Regions from separate parts of the Psychrobacillus sp. FSL H8-0484 genome, predicted to be linked through region 2. Evidence: predicted binding sites of a transcription regulator. Region 2 holds the regulator's gene; the other holds the start of a gene.
The links. Region 2 encodes NrdR, which represses ribonucleotide reductase genes. Its sites were predicted from a motif close to AACACNATATATNGTGTT; they were not measured.

Region 1: the regulator NrdR is predicted to act here: its motif matches at 6,785-6,802, upstream of MHH81_RS12765 (vitamin B12-dependent ribonucleotide reductase).

The regions. Positions count from the first base shown of each region.
Region 1 covers NZ_JBBOSZ010000001.1:2,623,725-2,633,276, forward strand. Annotated here, with positions in the region: gene MHH81_RS12730 (stage III sporulation protein AE) at 1-154, opposite strand, end outside; gene MHH81_RS12735 (hypothetical protein) at 169-552, opposite strand; gene MHH81_RS12740 (SpoIIIAC/SpoIIIAD family protein) at 556-765, opposite strand; partial or broken gene MHH81_RS12745 (transposase) at 941-1,277, opposite strand; gene efp (elongation factor P) at 1,934-2,491, opposite strand; gene MHH81_RS12755 (M24 family metallopeptidase) at 2,508-3,569, opposite strand; gene MHH81_RS12760 (hypothetical protein) at 3,643-4,065, opposite strand; gene MHH81_RS12765 (vitamin B12-dependent ribonucleotide reductase) at 4,190-6,754, opposite strand; gene MHH81_RS12770 (lipoate--protein ligase family protein) at 6,914-7,750, opposite strand; gene MHH81_RS12775 (rhodanese-like domain-containing protein) at 7,852-8,235, shown strand; gene MHH81_RS12780 (ATP-binding protein) at 8,373-9,552, shown strand, end outside.
Region 2 covers NZ_JBBOSZ010000001.1:2,894,748-2,904,299, forward strand. Annotated here, with positions in the region: gene dnaI (primosomal protein DnaI) at 99-1,037, opposite strand; gene MHH81_RS14085 (replication initiation and membrane attachment family protein) at 1,047-2,405, opposite strand; gene nrdR (transcriptional regulator NrdR) at 2,433-2,897, opposite strand; gene speD (adenosylmethionine decarboxylase) at 3,015-3,398, opposite strand; gene MHH81_RS14100 (glyceraldehyde-3-phosphate dehydrogenase) at 3,598-4,602, opposite strand; gene coaE (dephospho-CoA kinase) at 4,724-5,314, opposite strand; gene mutM (DNA-formamidopyrimidine glycosylase) at 5,327-6,199, opposite strand; gene polA (DNA polymerase I) at 6,212-8,839, opposite strand; gene hflC (protease modulator HflC) at 8,986-9,552, opposite strand, start outside.

The sequences.
Region 1 (9,552 bases), 270 kb from region 2:
AAATAATCATGATAAATAATAATTTAAAGAGTCTTTTGCTACTCGGAATAAACCACTCTAAGCAAACAAAAATAAAACCAAACAGGAGAATATACGTAAATGTTTGTATAACTTCTTTCACTGGCTGCAATACAGTTGAAATTATTTCTTCCATCCTAGTTCATTCCTTCAAGAGAGTAATCCCATTATCGATAAAAACTTTTCATAAAACTTCTTCATGTGTTGGAGCCAAACAACGAGTAAGATTGCTTTTGTTGTAAATGTAATGATGATAGCCAGGCTTGTATATTCATAGTCTAAAAGAAGTTCTTCCACAATTTGAGATATAAAAAGTAAGATTACCGAAAAAAGGAGAAGTTTAAATACGGGTAGAAGGGCTTCTGGTACGATCGAAATATACTGTGTAACAAATGGAATAACGATGGATGTCACAATATAAGTTAGAAATAGAAAGATATAAATGGTATAGATAATGGAATGTAACCGAGGATACGTTTCTTTTACTAGCTGCAATAAACAAAATGCGAGAATAATCGTTACATATACAATCATTTGTTAGCTCGTCATCAGAAGCCATTCTAAAAATGACGAAATCTCATAAAAGAATAGTCTTAATAAACGTAATAACTCGATTGTCATGTAAATATACCCAACAAAAAACAAGAAAAACGCGAATTCTTTCTTACCAGTTGACTCAAAAAACAAGTGAAGAATAGCTATTAATAAGCCTATACCCGCAACTCGAAGTACATCGTGAAGTTCCACAATGCCTCCCCCTTCCATACAAGTAGCATATGAAAGAATAAAAGAGAATATGAAAAAGAGCCTTGCAAATTCGTGGCCAATGAAAAACTATCGTTGTTAAAACAGCAAATTCTTTTTAAACAAAAATCCGACACTTCTTGTTCCAGTTTGAACAGGAAGTGCCGAATTTCTTTGTCTATTTCTCCTCTTTTTCGTTCAATAATTTCAAAATCCATTTCAGATTGACGGTGAATATCGTTGTGGCAACTTGTATTTCCATGCCAAATAACCCCCAAAGGATGCTGTATCGTATCCGTGAGTATTCTTCCATTCACTATTTTTCACTTCGATGTTATAGCGTTTTCGCGCAAGCTATTTATACGTTTCCGTTTCTTGAAACGCTGCTTGTTCTTGATGTTCTGTCGATTTAATCGAAACTGAATACGTTTTAGTTTTTGTGCCTTCTTATAACAGCCGTCTCGCAGTTGACAAACTTTACACTTTTCAATATTAAAATAGAAGGTCTTCGCTTGAACTAAAGAAATATATTTACATGGAATAAAGTATAGTTGATTTCCGCTATAGGCGGACGCTTTCCGCGGGGTGAGCGATAAGCCATCCCGCTGGAGTCGCCGCCTGCCGCTTCAATCAACTAAGTCATAAATGTTCGTATATTAATGACAAAGTAGTATTTATGAAATTAACTCGAGTATTTATTTTATGGTGATGAGAGTGGAAGGTGACGACTCCAGAGGGAAAATCGCGTCCAGGTGAGACCCCGCAGGAGCTTGCGGAGGGCACTGAAAAACTCTATTTGAGAATTTTTTTTGATAAATATTTGATGTGTCGATACTGTGTACTATAGGATTTAGCACGGCGGCGCTCGCCCACGGAAAGCGAAAAGAGCCGTGCTAAATCCAATTAGCGGATAATTATTAGGAATTTTATTAGAACACCACTTTTTCAGTGCACTCAGCTTGCGACGATGAGGCTCACTGACCGCCTGCAACGGAATCACCAGATGTTATATGTAATTAAAAAGCGAGTTCTTGAACGACTTGTCGTTCAAGAACTCGCTAAGTAATGATTAATAGACTTTTCAGTGGACTCGCAAAAGCGAGACTCTTTTTGTATCTATATTTTTGTGTTATTTAACCTGATGGCCAACATTTCGCCATAGCCTTAAAAATTATGCTCTTGAAACGTATGAACCCTCATCCGTGTTAATGATTAATTTATCTCCAACATTGATGAAAAGTGGAACAGTTACAACTACGCCAGTTTCAAGCGTTGCCGTTTTAGAACCACCACCAGAAGTATCACCTTTAATACCTGGTTCTGTTTCTGTTACTTCTAGTTCAACTGATTTTGGTAATTCTACTCCAAGCGTTTCCCCTTGGTACTGAATTACTTGAATTTCCATGTTTTCACGTAAGAATTTTAATTCGTACTCAAGTTGCTTTTCGCTTAATTCGATTTGCTCGTAAGAATCAGTATCCATGAACACATGTTGATCCCCACTAGCATATAAATATTGCATTTTACGGTTATCGATTTGTGCTTTTTCTACTTTTTCACCTGCACGGAATGTTTTTTCGTTTACAGAACCATTACGTAGGTTTCTTAGTTTTGAACGCACAAAAGCGGCACCTTTACCTGGTTTTACATGTTGGAAATCAAGTACTCGGTAAAGTACTCCATCTACTAAAATTGTTAACCCTGTTTTAAAATCATTTACTGAAATCATTCTTTTCCCTCCAAATTTAAGCTAGTATTAATAATTCTTTTGTGGAATGTGTTAGCTTTTCTAGACCATTTTCAGTTACAAGTGCATCATCTTCGATTCGAACACCGCCAATATTTGGCAAGTAAATACCAGGCTCAATCGTAATAACCATACCTGGTTCTAGTACAACATCCGAACGGAAAGATAACCCAGGACCTTCATGTACTTCTAGACCAATGCCATGTCCTAAAGAATGTCCAAATGCTTCACCGTATCCTTTTGATGCAATATAATCGCGTGCAATAGCGTCCGCTTCTTTCCCAGTCATACCTGGTTTTACTTTTTCTAAAGCAAGTAGTTGGGCATCCAAAACAACCTGATAAATCTCTTTTAATTGTTCGGTCGGCTCTCCAACTGCTACTGTACGAGTTGTATCGGAAATGTATCCATTGTATACAGCTCCAAAGTCTAATGTAACAAAATCGCCTTCTTCAATTACTTTATCCGTCGCAACTCCATGTGGAAGTGCAGAACGAATACCTGAAGCAACGATTGTATCAAAAGAAGAAGAAGTTGCACCACGTTTACGCATGAAAAATTCTAGCTCATTGGACACTTGAAGCTCTGTCATTCCTGGTTTTATGTATGTAACAATATGCTCGTATGCTTCATCCGCAATACGACAAGCTGCCTTTATTATACTAATCTCTTCTTCGGTCTTTATCAAGCGAATTTTTTCTACTAACCCAGAAAGTGGTACTAAATCAGCTGAAATTGCTAGTTTGTACATTTCAAAACTACTGTAAGTCACATCGTCTTTTTCAAAACCAAGAGAATGGATACCTAACTCACTCACTTGATTTGCCACTTCTTCGATTAATGTTTTCGTATGTTGTACAATGCGGAAGTCTTTAATTTGACTTGCTGCTTGTTCTGTATAACGGAAATCAGTGATGAACACAGCATCCTGTTTAGAGACAATCGCAACACCGGCAGTACCAGTAAATCCGGTCATGTATCGTCTACTATGTCCATTCGTAATCAGTAATGCGTCAACACCTCGTTCTTCTAATGCAGCACGTAACTTTTCAAGTTTCATCTTTAGCCCTCATCTCATTTTCTAAATAACATCTATCTGTTATTTTATCATAGGAAACGAGGACGGTAAATTTTCATTTACTTAATGGAGTATCCTGTGCATGAAAGATGGCTGATTCCATTAAAAATCGAACGAATATAATAACAATACATATAAAAGGTATGGATAGTTTTTTAATCGTCTTTTCAATTGAATCTGCATCTAAAATGATCCATTCTAAAGCAAATGCTATTAGTAATCCTAATACGAGGCTAGTAATCGACACCGGAACTTTCATGAATAAAATGCTAATATAATACAAAGCAATACAGACAGCCCAAGTAAATAGAAATAAAACTCCCCATTTAACGGACGCATTACTTTTACTAAACATCTCAAATGTATGCGAAAAACCAATCGGATTCCATTTTATAAAATGAAAGTACGATAACATTTTCAGCATAATCACTGTTCCCAGAGACGCAACCAAACTAGTACTAATAGATAAAGTTTTCATAAATAAATCAAGTCTCCTTTTTCACTTAGTTTGTGTTTAGAAGAAAATTATTAAACAATAAAAAGGCAAATAAAAACACACGCTGAAAAACTATTACTCAGCGTGTGTTTCTTTTAGTTAAAAATTATAGTCCGCATTTTAATTGCGCGTTACAGTTTGTACATGTGTTACATCCACCCATTTCTTCTACCGTTCCTTTACGGCAAACCGGGCAAGTGTCCCCTACTTCTGATCCAATGGTTACATTCGTAGAACGTAAGTCTTGAATAGTATCAATTAATACGATCGGTCGTTTTTCAAATACTTTTTCTTCTTGTGTTTGATCATCCAGCGTATTCTCTTCCGCTTTCAGTGTAAGAACTTGAGAATCACGGCTGCCATCAACGTAAACCGTACCGCCTTTTGCACCACCGCGGTATAAACGCTCATATACCCCTTCTACTTGTTCCACAGTATATCCTCGTGGAGCATTTACTGTTTTGGAGATAGAACTATCAATCCAACGTTGAATAATACATTGGACATCTGCATGGGCTTCAGGTGCTAACTCCATTGCAGTAACAAACCATTCTGGTAAATTCTGTTCATCTGCATTTTTATTTGCATGTAAGTATTCTTGTACAATATCTGCTTTTACTTCGATAAATTTACCTAAACGTCCACTTCTGTAATAAGTGAAAGAATAGTAGGGTTCTAGACCTGTTGAAACACCTACCATTGTTCCAGTTGAACCGGTTGGAGCAACTGTTAATAGATGAGAGTTTCGAATACCATTCTCTAAAATGGTTGCTCTAATTTCTTCTGGCATTGATTCCATAAAGCCTGTTTCCGTAAAGGCTTTACGAAGTCGATTCGTTTCGTCTTCTGTGTCGCCTATTAAGAATGGGAAGCTTCCACGTTCTTTTGCTAACTCAGCAGATGTTTCGTACGCAGCAATAGCGATCGTTTTAAAGACCTCATCGACTAATACATTACCTTCTTCCGAGCCATATTCCTTTTCACAATAAATTAAAAGATCTGCAAGCCCCATAACACCTAGTCCTACACGTCTTTCTCCTAAGGCTTGTACTTTATTTTCCTCTAAGAAATACGGAGTAGCATCAATTACGTTATCTTGCATACGTACACCAACGCTTACCGTTTCTTTTAATGCTTCCAAGTTAACTGTTTTTGTTTCTTTATTTGCAAATTGTGCTAAATTGACAGCGGCTAAATTACAAACCGAATACGGTGCAAGTGGTTGCTCCCCACAAGGATTTGTCGCTACTACTTTTTGTCCATATGCACGAGCATTTGTTTTTTCATTCGCATTGTCTATGAAGAAAATACCTGGTTCTGCAGAGTAAGTAGCACACACATTGATTAGATTCCAAAGCTCTTTCGCTCTCATTGTGCGATATGTTCTTACTGGGTAGCCCATTTCTTCCCATTCACGAACATCTCCGATTTCATGCCAATGTTTGTTATAATAATCCATTTGCTCTGGAGTGTAAGATTCAGTTGCAGGGAAACGTAATGCAAAGTCAGCATCTTCCTCCACTGCTTTCATGAAATCATCTGTCAGTGTTACTGAAATATTCGCACCAGTTAAAAATTCAGGATTATGAACCGAATAAGTTCCCTCATCACGCAGTTTTGTTTCTGCATCACGAATTATTTCATCGCTAAAGCCACCTAAGCCAGGAATCGCTTTGTAGTTTACAATACCTTGGTACATTGCTTCTTCTTGGTTTGTTAACGGTTTGAATTTTAGCTTGTCCTTCGCTAATTGTTTAATCGTTTCATCATTTGTGTTTTCAATCAAGAAACGTAGAATTCGCGGATTTTGCATCTTAGAAATGATGAATTCTGCAATATCAGGGTGCCAGTCGGCTAACATAATCATTTGTGCTCCCCTGCGTGAACCACCTTGTTCCACAAGATGTGTCAATTTAGCTATATCATCTAACCAAGAAACAGATCCGGAAGATTTTCCGTTTACTCCACGAGCAAGAGTGTTTCGTGGACGTAGGGTCGAACCGTTTGTTCCAACTCCACCACCACGGCTCATAATTTCCATCACTTGTTTACGATGATCACTAATTCCTTCACGAGAATCAGCGACAAATGGCATCACATAACAGTTAAAGTATGTTACATCTGTTCCAGTTCCTGCTCCATAAAGTACTCGTCCAGCAGGGATGAATTTTAATGTAACTAATTGTTGATAAAACTTTTCAAACCATTCTTTTCGCTTTTCCTCTGTTTTTTCCACAGAAGCAAGACCCGTAGCATTACGTTTCGCAATTTGTTCATAAAACACTTCAAGCGGTTTTTCAATAATATTGAGTGAACGTTTCACAATACCTGACTGTAACTCGTCATTGTCATCGATTGCACTACGGTAGTCCTCTTCGATTAATACTTCGGCAGTTTTTGTCGATTGATCAATCGATACAATATGACCTAATCCACGTGCAGGAAATTTAGGATCTGCTTTTACCGTCAAAACGACAAAATCTCCTGCTTTTAGCGTTTTCTTTTCCGTATCTTTAAATGAATACCGGTCAATCATAACTAATCGGGAAACACCTTTGTGTGTTAATTTCATGTCTTCTGTAATTGGGTGTACTTGTGGAAATAATTCAATGTCTTTGTTTAACTGTTCAATGTTAATGGTTGCATTTTTATTCTGAGATGCTAATACCATCATATTGCCTCCCTTTAATTTAAAATTTTCAACACTATATATAGTATAATTTCATTTACAAACGATACTATATGTTGTGTTATTTTGCAAATGACCCGATATGATGAAAACCTATATGTATCAGTAGTCAATGGACTAATTTACCAAAAAAAAAATAAATTATTTTTTATAGTTCCACTCATCATTTGCATAACGCCTGTTTTCAAGGTCTTTAACGTAGTTTTCTTGTTCCTCCGTTAACGTAAATTCAACTAAATCTATTTGTAATGCATCTTCAAATCCTTTTTTAAATGCTACTTTGCATTCGTCGACCGTTACCGGTTTTTGTATTAATTTGTTGATGGCAACAGCTTTTTGCGATAAGCTATTTTTTACTCTTTTTCTCAGTTCATCCGAAGAAAATTTAAATGTTTGAATAAGTTTTTCTTCATCTAGATCTAATAGAATTGCACCGTGTTGTAATATGACACCTTTTTGTCTTGTTTGTGCACTACCTGCTACTTTTTTACCTTCTACAACAAGCTCATACCAACTTGGTGTATCAAAACAAACAGCGGTTCTCGGTTTTTTTAAATCCTGCTTTTTTTCTACCGTATTTGGTATAGAGAAGTAAGCTTCTAATCCAAGATTCTGAAAACCTAATAATATGCCTTCACTAATAACACGATATGATTCTGTCACCGTGGCTGGCATATCTGGATAACTCTCCGAAACAATTACACTATACGTTAGCTCATGTTCGTGGAGTACGCCTCTTCCACCAGTAGGTCTTCGAACAAATCCTAACCCTAAACGTTCTACTGCTTCCATATCAATTTCTTTTTCAACGGATTGAAAATAACCAATGGATAAAGTTGCAGGATTCCATTCATAAAATCGAACTACTGGCGGAATAAGCCCTTCACTATGCCAATCTAGCAACGCTTCATCCAGCGCCATGTTATAAGATGGACTACAGGGACCTGAATTAATATAATACCATTTTGTCTTTTCCATCAAAACTCCCCCTCACAATGCTATTCATTTTATCAAATAGATTGTATTGTATCTAGCAAATCTTTTATAATGAATATGTAAACATAGAAAGGGGAAAGACCGTGTTAGATTTTCTGTATATAATCATTGCAGTGCTAGTCATCTTTTTAGTCTATGCAGGTATTTCTGCATTCCGACTGAAGAAAGCCGTAACTAACCTTACGCAAGAACAATTCATCGAAGGCTATCGTAAAGCGCAATTAATCGATGTAAGAGAACCAAAAGAATTTGATGGAGGACATATTTTAGGAGCTAGAAACATTCCATCCTCTCAACTTCGTCAGCGTTTCAAAGAAATTCGCCCAGACAAACCAGTTTATTTATATTGTCAAAGCAGCGCTCGAAGTGCTCGTGCAGCAATGTTTTTAAAGAAAAAAGGCTATACGCAAATTCACCAGCTTCAAGGCGGTTTCCGCGGTTGGACTGGCAAGATTAAATCCAAATAATACATAAGGTTCTTCTATTTCAGAGGAACCTTTTTTGTTAGAGAAGAAAGTATAAACTTCTTCCGTAATTAGTAAGTACTAGTCTCCTATCACCTTGCACTTTTCTTATTGAATCATCCCACTTTTGGAGGTACTGCATGCACAAGCATATTTTATTTTCACACGATGAAGATTTCAGACATTCCCATCCGAACTATGAAGACTACGCAATTGTCTCTAAACGAGCTACTAATTTCTTAAAAGAACGTCGTCTCGGCAATTGGCAAGCTATCGATATTGGAGAGTCCATTTTGCAACTGGATAGTAATTTATTAGAAATGATGGAGAACCATCTCATAACGTATGAAGTATTAGCGTCCATATTCGAAACGAAATCTCAGGGCAAAATAACAAGTAAATCACAATTGTCGATTGAAAGCAAATTAGAAATTGTGGAAACGTTTGATAATAATCTCATCTTTTTTCCAGAATATGATGTAGCTATGACACTTGCTTTTAATTATTCTGGTGGTAACACTTGGCCAGAATATCATTTCTTTGCAACTTCTACCGAAACCGCTCTTGCTTTTCTGAAAGAAATTAATGAAAAGATGCGTCAATTATTAATGCAATCCGTTACGTATTTGGTTGATACTGAACATGGAGTACAACGTAGAAAATATGGGGAACAAGCATCGGTAAATAGAGAAGATGTATTACTAGACGAAAATATTAAACAGGATATTTTCCGTTCCATTGATGAATTTTTTAAGGAAGAGGGACATTTTTTTAAAGAGTATGGTCTCCCTTATAAACGTGGTATTTTACTATACGGGTCACCTGGCAATGGAAAAACGACTTTAGTTAAATCCATAACAGGCTCAACAAAAGCTCCTGTAGTGTATTGGCAAATTACCGAATTCACTGGCAGTCATTCTGTACAAGAAGTGTTTGGAATTGTCACGAGATTAGCACCTGCCATATTAGTAATTGAGGATATTGATTCGATGCCAGAATACACTCGTTCTGTCTTTTTAAACACGCTAGACGGCGCTCAATCAAGAGAGGGATTATTTATCATCGGTACAACTAATTACCCTCAGAAAATCGATCCTGCGCTTATTAATCGTGCTGGCCGATTTGATCGGGCCTATGAAATACCTTCCCCTTCTGAAAAAGTTCGAGAAAGCTATTTGCACAAATTGGATATCAAGCAAATTTTTACAGACGAACAACTTGTCGATATGGCCAAACGTACAAAAGGTCTTTCTATGTCACAGTTAAATGAGCTCTATATGTCTGTTGCGTTGAACTGGCATTACGACGGAAAGCTAGCCT
Region 2 (9,552 bases):
ATGGCAAGGCTTATTTACTTCCACTTGAGCGTTTTGGTTCGATTCCGACGAAACGATTGTTCCTGTGCAAGCTTGTCGCTGAAAATTGCTGTATAAAGTTAATTTTCTCTCCAGTTCTTCCCTTTGAGTGAAATAGGAGTTGTTAGGGCACGGATTCTCTCCATTATTCTACCGGCTTTCACCACTTCTTTTTCGCCACGTTGGGTGAACGATAAATGATGCTGCAATTCATCATAATTGAAGTTGGACGACATAAATGTAGGTAATTGCTCCGACATTCTGTAATGAAGGATGGTGCCTAAAATCTCGTCTCTTGTCCAACTCGACATCGTTTCCGCACCTATATCATCTAGCATAAGAACAGGAGCACGCTTTACAAATTCAATTTTTTCAGCAAGTGACTGATCTTGAATTGCTTGTTTCATTTCCCTTAAAAATTCCGGCACGTATACAACTACCGAGTGTATATGTCTAGCTGCCAACTCATTTGCTAATGCTCCTAGCAGATAGGATTTTCCAACCCCAAACTGTCCGTAAATATAGAGCCCTTTTACGGGCAATACATTTGTACTTTCCCACTCGTTTAAAAAGTCTTTTGCAGCGCGAACCGCTACTACACGACTTCCATCCTCTAAATCAACACCAGAAAGACTAGCTTCCATTACTTCTTTTGGCATATGAATGCTATCTATCATAGATGTTACTTTCTTCCGTTCATCCTCAATGACGCCGCGCTTACAGCGTACATATTCTGAATCAATTAAGTTTCGATCCAATACAAGTTTTGGTTCATATCCTTTTAGGTGATTCACGCATTGCTCTAAAGAAGGACAGGACACACAATCATGGGATTGGGACTTATACTCATAGAGTTTACTTAAGCTTCTATCGACAATTTGCTTGGAAATATCGGCAGCATTTTCTTCCAAAAACTTTTGTACTCCTGGATTTTCTAAAACTTCTTTTTTCATGTCATCTAATCTAGAGGTAAATTCCGGTGATATGACTCTTTTTAATGTTTCATTTATTCGTTCCATCTGCGTCACCTACCTTTTCTTGACACCTAGTTCGGCTAGTAGTTTTTGTCGTTCTTCATCTATATTTTGTATTCCATTTGTTTCGTTTCCAGATTGCTTTGTTTCCCCATTTTTTTTGTAAAACCAGTCCGGAACTTTTTCTTCGCGTGTTGGTTTTTTCGCATAGGATTTCTGCTTAGAGCCTTCGTTTTTCCATTTAATATATTGTTCATGTTCATTTCTTGCTAGCTCCATTGCTTGCTTCGCTGTTTTTACATCTTTTCGCATCCAATGGGAAGCAATTTTTTCTGCATAGTTTTTCGTCAGCTTCATATCCGTTCGAAGAAGTACATATTGCAATAAAACATTTACAACACCAATAGGCATTTTATAGTGAGTCACGAAATAATTCGCTAGTTGGACATCCGCAAGAATGGGCTCTTTTCCATTTGCAATATCTTTTAATACAACTGTTGGGGAAGTTGTTTCTAAATAATGTATAAGTTCCTCTTCTTTCGATAAAGGTTGGCTATTTTTCGGAATTGGCTTTACCTGTTGTTCCATTATTTTTTCAATGACTGGTGCAGTTTTGGAAACGGTAAGTTTATAGTAGTCTGCACATGCTTTTTTTAATCTAGCCTCTGAAAGATGTAATTCGTCATCTAAAGCAAGGATAACCACTTTTTGCATTTCAATTGGATTTAAGTTATATAAAAAAGCAAGTTTAGCAATCACTTCTTTTGCTTCAATGGTCATCGCAGATTTTGGTACCAATTGTTCGGATAAACCTTCTTGTAATAAAGCAAAATCGAATTCTTCATAGTAAAAAGGAATAGAAGACTTTCTTTCTTTTGATTCAAATTCATCTGTATGGGAGATAACATTTCCGGTTTTCGTAGACGGTTTAAAAACATCCATAAACGTTCGAGAAACATCTGTAAATCCATTATTCCAATTTGCTTTATGTATATAGCGGTTTCGCAATTGTTTATAAGCATTTTCTCCAATTTTATTCAGCAAAAACATGGACAATAGAGGGTCCTTTAAAAAGGACTCTGCGTCTAAGGGAGCAGCGAGCTCGTAGTAAAAAACACGGCCATCTTCCCCTGACTTTTGCCATGTACGAAGCAATCCTATAGCTTCGAGAGCTATTCTCGCCTGAAAAATCTTACCTATTGAAACACCTAATACATTCATGAGTTGATAATGCGGCCATTGTTCGTTGTTTCTTAATTCTCCATCTGCCCATAATGTTAAATACAGGCTAATGCCTTCAGCTCCAACTAGTGGTTGATAAAATAAAGTTAATAACTGACGATCATAGTCTGAAAAAGAATATGGCAACCGAATCATATACAAATCTGCTGGCTGTAGCTCCTTATATAACATCGACAATTGCGCCTACTCTCCTCTTACTTATAATGATGGATTCTTTTTAAGAATCTCTTTTAGTTCATCAATAAATACATTTATATCTTTAAATTGACGATATACAGATGCAAATCGAACGTAAGCTACCTCATCTATTTCAGCTAGCTTGTCCATCACTTTTTCGCCTACTTCCTCAGACTTCACTTCGGAATTACCCGTTCTTCTTAATTCCTTTTCAATGGAAAACACAACATCTTCTAACTGATCAAGCGCAACTGGTCTTTTTTCGCAGGCACGTATTAATCCACGCAATATTTTTTCACGACTAAACTCTTCTCGTGAGCCATCTTTTTTTACTAATATTAATGGAGTTTCTTCTACCTTTTCAAATGTGGTGAAACGAAACCCACAGTCTTCGCACTCTCTTCTTCTTCTAATCGCCTTGTTGTCATCCACTGGACGAGAATCGACAACTTTTGTCCCATTAAAATGGCAAGCTGGGCATCTCATATAGACCTCTCCTAAATCTTCACGTTAATTTATATATCTATTATAGCAACATTCTTCAATAAAATCGAAAAAGCAGAGGAATCTCTTCCTCTGCTCAATCATTTAGGCTAAAGTTTATTACGCTTGAACTGTCATACGTGATTTAGGTGCATTTACTGGACCCATACCACGAGGCATTTCCAACGTTTCGCGTATTCCAGCATTAAGAGCATCTGCAATATAGTTAGCTGCGATTGATGGATCTAAATCACCACATGTATATACATCAATGCTCGCATAACCGTGCTCTGGAAAGCTGTGAATCGTTAAATGCGATTCGGAAATAATAACGACTCCACTTACACCTTGTGGTGCAAATTTGTGAAACGCAACTTCTCTGACTTCTGCTCCAGATTTCAGTGCAGCATCAACAAATGTTTGCTCGATAAATTGCATATCGTTAAGTTTGTCGAAATCGCACTCCCATAGTTCTGCAATAATGTGACGTCCCATTGTTTCCAATGTCCGTTTCCCCCTTTGATTAGTTTTATTTTGAACATCAAAGTTGACTACCACGGGGGAAAGTTAGTCCTAAGAGGTCCTAACCCTTTAAGTAGTCTGTGTACGTTAAGTAACACGATTCTCATTATATGTTGTTTTAGAAAATTATGCAACATATAATAAATCCTTTTTCTAAAAAAATTAGAAAAAGGATCCACTATTAAAGGCCAGTAGCTACTTTTTTCGTTAAGTCTACGACACGAGCTGAATAACCCCACTCATTATCATACCAAGCGAGAACTTTAACTTTACGATTTCCGATAACCATTGTAGTTAGGCCATCTACAGTTGACGAGTTTGTTGAAGTATTAAAATCGATAGAAACAAGTGGTTCCATCGTCAGACCAAGAATACCTTTCATAGGTCCTTCCGATGCATTCATAAATGCAGCATTCACTTCTTCTACAGTTACATCTTTTTTCAAATCTACTACTAAATCTACTAAAGAGACATTTGGGGTAGGTACACGAAGTGCCATACCATGAATTTTCCCTTGTAGTTCAGGTAAAACCAATGTTAGCGCTTTTGCAGCACCCGTAGAAGTAGGTATAATCGATTGCCCACATGCACGAGCACGTCTTAAATCTTTATGTGGATTATCTAAATTATTTTGATCATTCGTGTAAGCATGAACTGTAGTCATTAGACCGTTCTCAATTCCAAAAGTGTCATTTAACACTTTAGCAACTGGTGCTAAACAGTTAGTCGTACAGCTTGCGTTTGAAATAATATGGTGAATGGCTAAATCTAACTTGTCGTCATTTACACCCATCACAATGGTTGCATCTTCATTTTTGGCAGGAGCAGTAATAATTACTTTTTTCGCACCAGCTTTTAGGTGAAGAGATGCTTTTTCACCATCATTAAATTGACCTGTTGACTCTATTACAATATCAACATTTAAATCTTTCCAAGGTAATTTTCCTGGATCCCGCTCGTTTACAATTTGTACACGTTTTCCATTTATAATAAGTGTATTTTCTTCAATCACTATTTCACCAGAGAAAGTCCCGTGTGTTGAATCGTATTTAATCAAATGCGCTAACGTTTCTAATGGGTATCTTGCATTGATTGCGACAACATTTAAATCCTCTTGTACTATTGCTTGGCGAAACACCATTCGTCCAATACGACCAAAACCATTAATTGCAATTGAAGCTGACATATTTGAAAGTCCTCCTGTAACTGTGTGATACTTTATGTTTTATTGCCATGAATTAGTATAACACATTTTCCGGATTATGCACTCCCAATTGACACATTTTTTTTGTTCTCTTTGTAAGCAATTAGCAGACCCAACTATCTAATATTTTTTTCAACTGTTCTTCTGTAGATTGTAACGTTTCATTATTATAAATCACTGCATCTGCCCCTTTTTCTTTAATCGAAAGCGGTAGTTGAGACTGGATTCTTGCTTTTGCTTCCTCTAATGAATAGTTATTCCTAGCCATTAATCTATGCAACTGTGTTTCCTCTGTCACTGTAACCACGAGAATTTTATCTACATAAGATTGGAGCTTACTTTCAAATAACAAAGGAATATCCATCACAATCGTTGGATGGCCATCTTTTAAAAGTTCTTCTTTTTGACGAATCATTTCCACACGAATTGCGGGGTGTATAATATCATTTAATTGTTTTCGCTTTTGTGGAGTTGAGAAAATGATGGTTCCTAATTTCTCACGGTTAAGTGAACCATCCTCTGAAATGACTTCTTCCCCAAATACTTCCTTAATTGTTTCCAGCGTCTTTGTTCCTTTCTCCACTACAACTCGTGCTACAACATCAGCATCAATAATTGGATAGTTTAACGCTTTTAACATATCCGAAACTGTGCTTTTCCCACTTGCAATACTTCCTGTTAAACCAATAATCATGTGAATCCTCCGTTACCTCTGACATATCCCGCAATAAGTTGAAGTTCGACTAGCAATCGTTTTCTGCTTCGTTTTCGTACCACATATAGGGCAACTCTTTTTACCATACATTTGTAGTCTATTTTGCATATTCCCGGCTTCCCCGTTAATCGACCGATAATCGGAAATGCTACTTCCTCCATGTTCAATACTATCTAATAGGACAAGGACGATTTCATTAAATAACTCTATTCTTCTTTCTTTACTAATACGTTTTACTTTTCTAGCTGGGTGAATTCTCTTATTAAATAACGCTTCTGTTGCGTATATATTTCCACAACCAGAGACAACATGTCCATCCATTATGAATTCTTTGATTGCTTTATTCTCATACTTTGACAAGACGCTCATTTCCAGGAAATGCTCTAATGCACCGTGGTCAAAAGGTTCTGGGGCCATGAGCAATAAAGGAGGGTAATCCGCTTCGTTTTCTAATAAACGAAGCTCTCCGAAACGACGAATATCAGCGTATACGAGCATGTCACCTTCTTCAAAATGAAAGATGACATGTACGTGCCGCTTAAATTTTTCTTCTACTATTTCATGAAGATTTCTTACGTAAAACCAGGCACCAGACATAGCAAGGTGAGAAACGAGTAACTGTGGGATACCGTCTTTAGTTAAATGAAAATAAATATATTTAGAACGCCGCTCAATTCTTTCAATTGTCTTTTGGGGTATCGCTTTTCGAAAAGACTCCACGTCCGCCCCTTTAATAATTGCTTCCTTCCCATTTGCTTTCGAAGTAATAATTGTTTCCGAAACATCTACCGATCGAATTATTTTACCCGTTACAATGGGTTGTAACGAACGAACGAGTCCTTCCACTTCAGGTAATTCAGGCATCTAAAAAACTCCTTATTTCGTATCGTACCAGGATGAACCAAATGCATAATCTACTTTTAATGGAACGATTAACTTAATTGCAGATTCCATTACTTCTGGAACTATTTTTTCAAGTAATGCAATTTCTTCTTGTGGTGCTTCAAAAATTAATTCATCATGCACTTGCAAAAGCATTTTTGTTTGCATATTTTCCTCTTTTAAACGCAAAGCCATGTTAATCATAGCTTTTTTAATAATATCTGCAGCGCTTCCTTGAATAGGTGTATTCATCGCTGTTCGTTCCGCAAAGCTGCGAAGATTAAAGTTAGAGCTTGTTATATCTGGTAAATATCTTCTTCTATTTAAAATCGTCGTAACATACCCTTTATGTTTAGCTTCTTGGACAATTTCATCCATATATCCTTTTACGCCAGGGAAGCTATTTAAATATTGTTCAATAAATGTTGCTGCTTCTTTTCTAGTAATATCCAAGTTCTGAGATAAGCCGTAATCGCTAATCCCATAGACAATTCCGAAGTTAACCGCTTTTGCAGCTCGTCTCATATCCGACGTCACATCTTCTTTTGCTACATGGAATACATCCATTGCCGTTTTGGTATGAATGTCCATATCGTTATTAAATGCTTCCACTAAATTTTTATCTTCGGACATGTGCGCTAGTACGCGTAGTTCGATTTGAGAATAATCCGCTGCAAACATAACCCAACCTGCATGAGAAGGAACGAATGCTTTACGAATCTTTCTCCCCTCTTCTAAACGAACTGGAATATTTTGTAGATTTGGATTTATGGAACTTAAACGACCAGTAGAAGTAAGCGCCTGCTGATAGCGTGTATGAATCTTTCCATCTTGTTCATGTATCTCTTTTAACAATCCTTCAATATAAGTTGAGTTGAGTTTACCTAATTGACGATAGTGAAGAATTTGTTCAATGATTTCATGCTCACTTGCTAACTTTTCTAGAACATCCGCTGCAGTTGAGTAACCAGTTTTCGTTTTCTTTAAAGGTGGCAATCCTAATTTTTCAAATAAAATAACGCCTAGTTGCTTAGGTGAATTAATATTAAATTTTTCTCCTGCTAATGCATAAATATCTTTTTCAATGGATTGCAGCTTTATTTCTAAATCGTGGCCCATTTCCACAAGAATTTGTTTATCTACTTTTACGCCGTCTGATTCCATCGTCCCAAGAATGGAAGCGAGTGGTAATTCGAGTTCTTTATAAAGAGCGTACTGCTCATTCTCTTCTAATTTTTCTTCTAGAATCGGCATTAACTTCCACACCGCTTGCGCTTTTCTTGAGGCGTGTTCTGCAAGCTTGTTCTGTTCAGGAGTTGTCTTTTTCGCGCCTTTTCCATAAATATTTTCATTCGTTAACACATTATAATAGCCAAATTCTTTTGCAATGATAGATACGTCATCAGATGAGATCGACGGATTAACAATATAGGCAGCTAAAAGTAGATCAAATTCAACCCCTTGAATACTAACGTCGTATTTTCTACTTACAGCTTGGGTCGCTTTCGAGTCTGCTAAATACTTCTTCTTGGAATCATCCTCTAGCCACGCACGAAATGCATCTGACTGAAACGCAATAGCTTCAGGAACGAAATATGAATGTTCCCCATCTGATAACGCAATCCCTAATAACTCTGTTGTATGATATTGTTCGTCATACATTTCAAGATGCACGGCCATTTCATCCTGTAAAATAGCAGCATCTATTTGCTCTATTACTTCAAACTTAGTTTCTGTTGTAGTTTGTTCTTCTGCAACATACTCCGATTTTTCAAGAAGTGTTTTAAATGCTAGCTCTTTCCAAATAGTGATCACTTCATCCATATTCGGACCACTGTAAGTTAAATCTTCTAAAGAAACATCGATTGGTGCATTTGTTTCAATCGTCGCCAGAACTTTACTCATTTTCGCTTGCTCTTCATTAGCCGTAAGTTTTTCTTTCAACTTCACTCCACTGACTGTATCTAGTGCTTGATAGAGATTTTCTACAGAACCATGTTCTTTTAATAATTTTATAGCTGTTTTTTCACCAACTCCGGGAACACCTGGAATATTATCAGAGGCATCACCCATTAAACCTTTCATATCAATAATTTGAAGAGGAGTTAAACCATATTTTTCTCCCACGTGAGCAGGCGTATACTTTTCAATATCCGTAATTCCTTTTCTCGTAATGTACACAGTCGTATTGTCCGTTGCTAGTTGCGTTAAATCTTTATCACCAGAAACTACGATTACTTGTTGGCCCTTCGCTTCTGCTTGCTTACAAAGCGTCCCAATAATATCATCTGCTTCGTACATTTCTAACTCATATCTTTTAATGCCATATGCATCGATTAACTTACGAACATACGGAAATTGTTCGGAAAGTTCTGGTGGAGTTTTCTGTCTTCCACCTTTATATTCACCAAAAGTAGAATGTCGGAAAGTTGTTTTACCAGCATCAAATGCAACGAGCATATGAGTAGGATTTTCTTCGTCCATAATTTTTTGAAGCATCAATGTAAAACCATAAACTGCGTTTGTATGTATTCCATGTTCATTTGTTAGTAAAGGTAAAGCAAAAAAAGCTCGATATGCGAGACTATTCCCATCTAATAAAAGAATTTTTTCGGATGACATATATTTCACTCCTTCAATTTGAAATGTGGCATTTTTTACGAAGAGCTATTCTCAGGGACAGCTCCTCGTCTGAATTTATTTATATAAATAAAAACCGTCATTCCCTATATCTTACCATGAGAGTAAGGGGAATGACGATTCATAACCTATTCTAAATAACCAGAAAGAATTCTAGCGTAAGGAGAATCAGATGGAATAATAATCATCGAATCTTCCCCAATTGTTTTTTTATACGATTCTAGCGTACGGTATAGGGAGTAAAACTCAGGGTCTTTTGAAAAAGATTTGTTATAAATCTGCGCTGCCTCCGCTTCTCCCTCTGCTTCAATAATAGCAGCATCTTTTTTAGCAGTTGCAAGCATTTCTCTCACTTGGCGATCAGTTTCAGCTTCAATACGTCGCTTATCTGCATCCCCTGTAGATAAATATTTTTGTGCAATACTTTGTCTTTCGGATATCATCTCATTATAAACCGATTGTTCATTTTCTTCTGGTAAATCTATACGCTTAATACGCACATCTACTACTTCGATCCCATACTTATCCTTTTCGAGTAGTTCATTGACATGCTTCGTAATTTTATCGTTTAGGCTACCACGAGATGAGTTTTCATCATTTATAATTTCACTATATTCTAGTTGGCCAAGCTCTGAGCGAACAACAGAATAGATAAACTCTTCCATACGAGAACTAGCACCAACTAAGCTACCTGC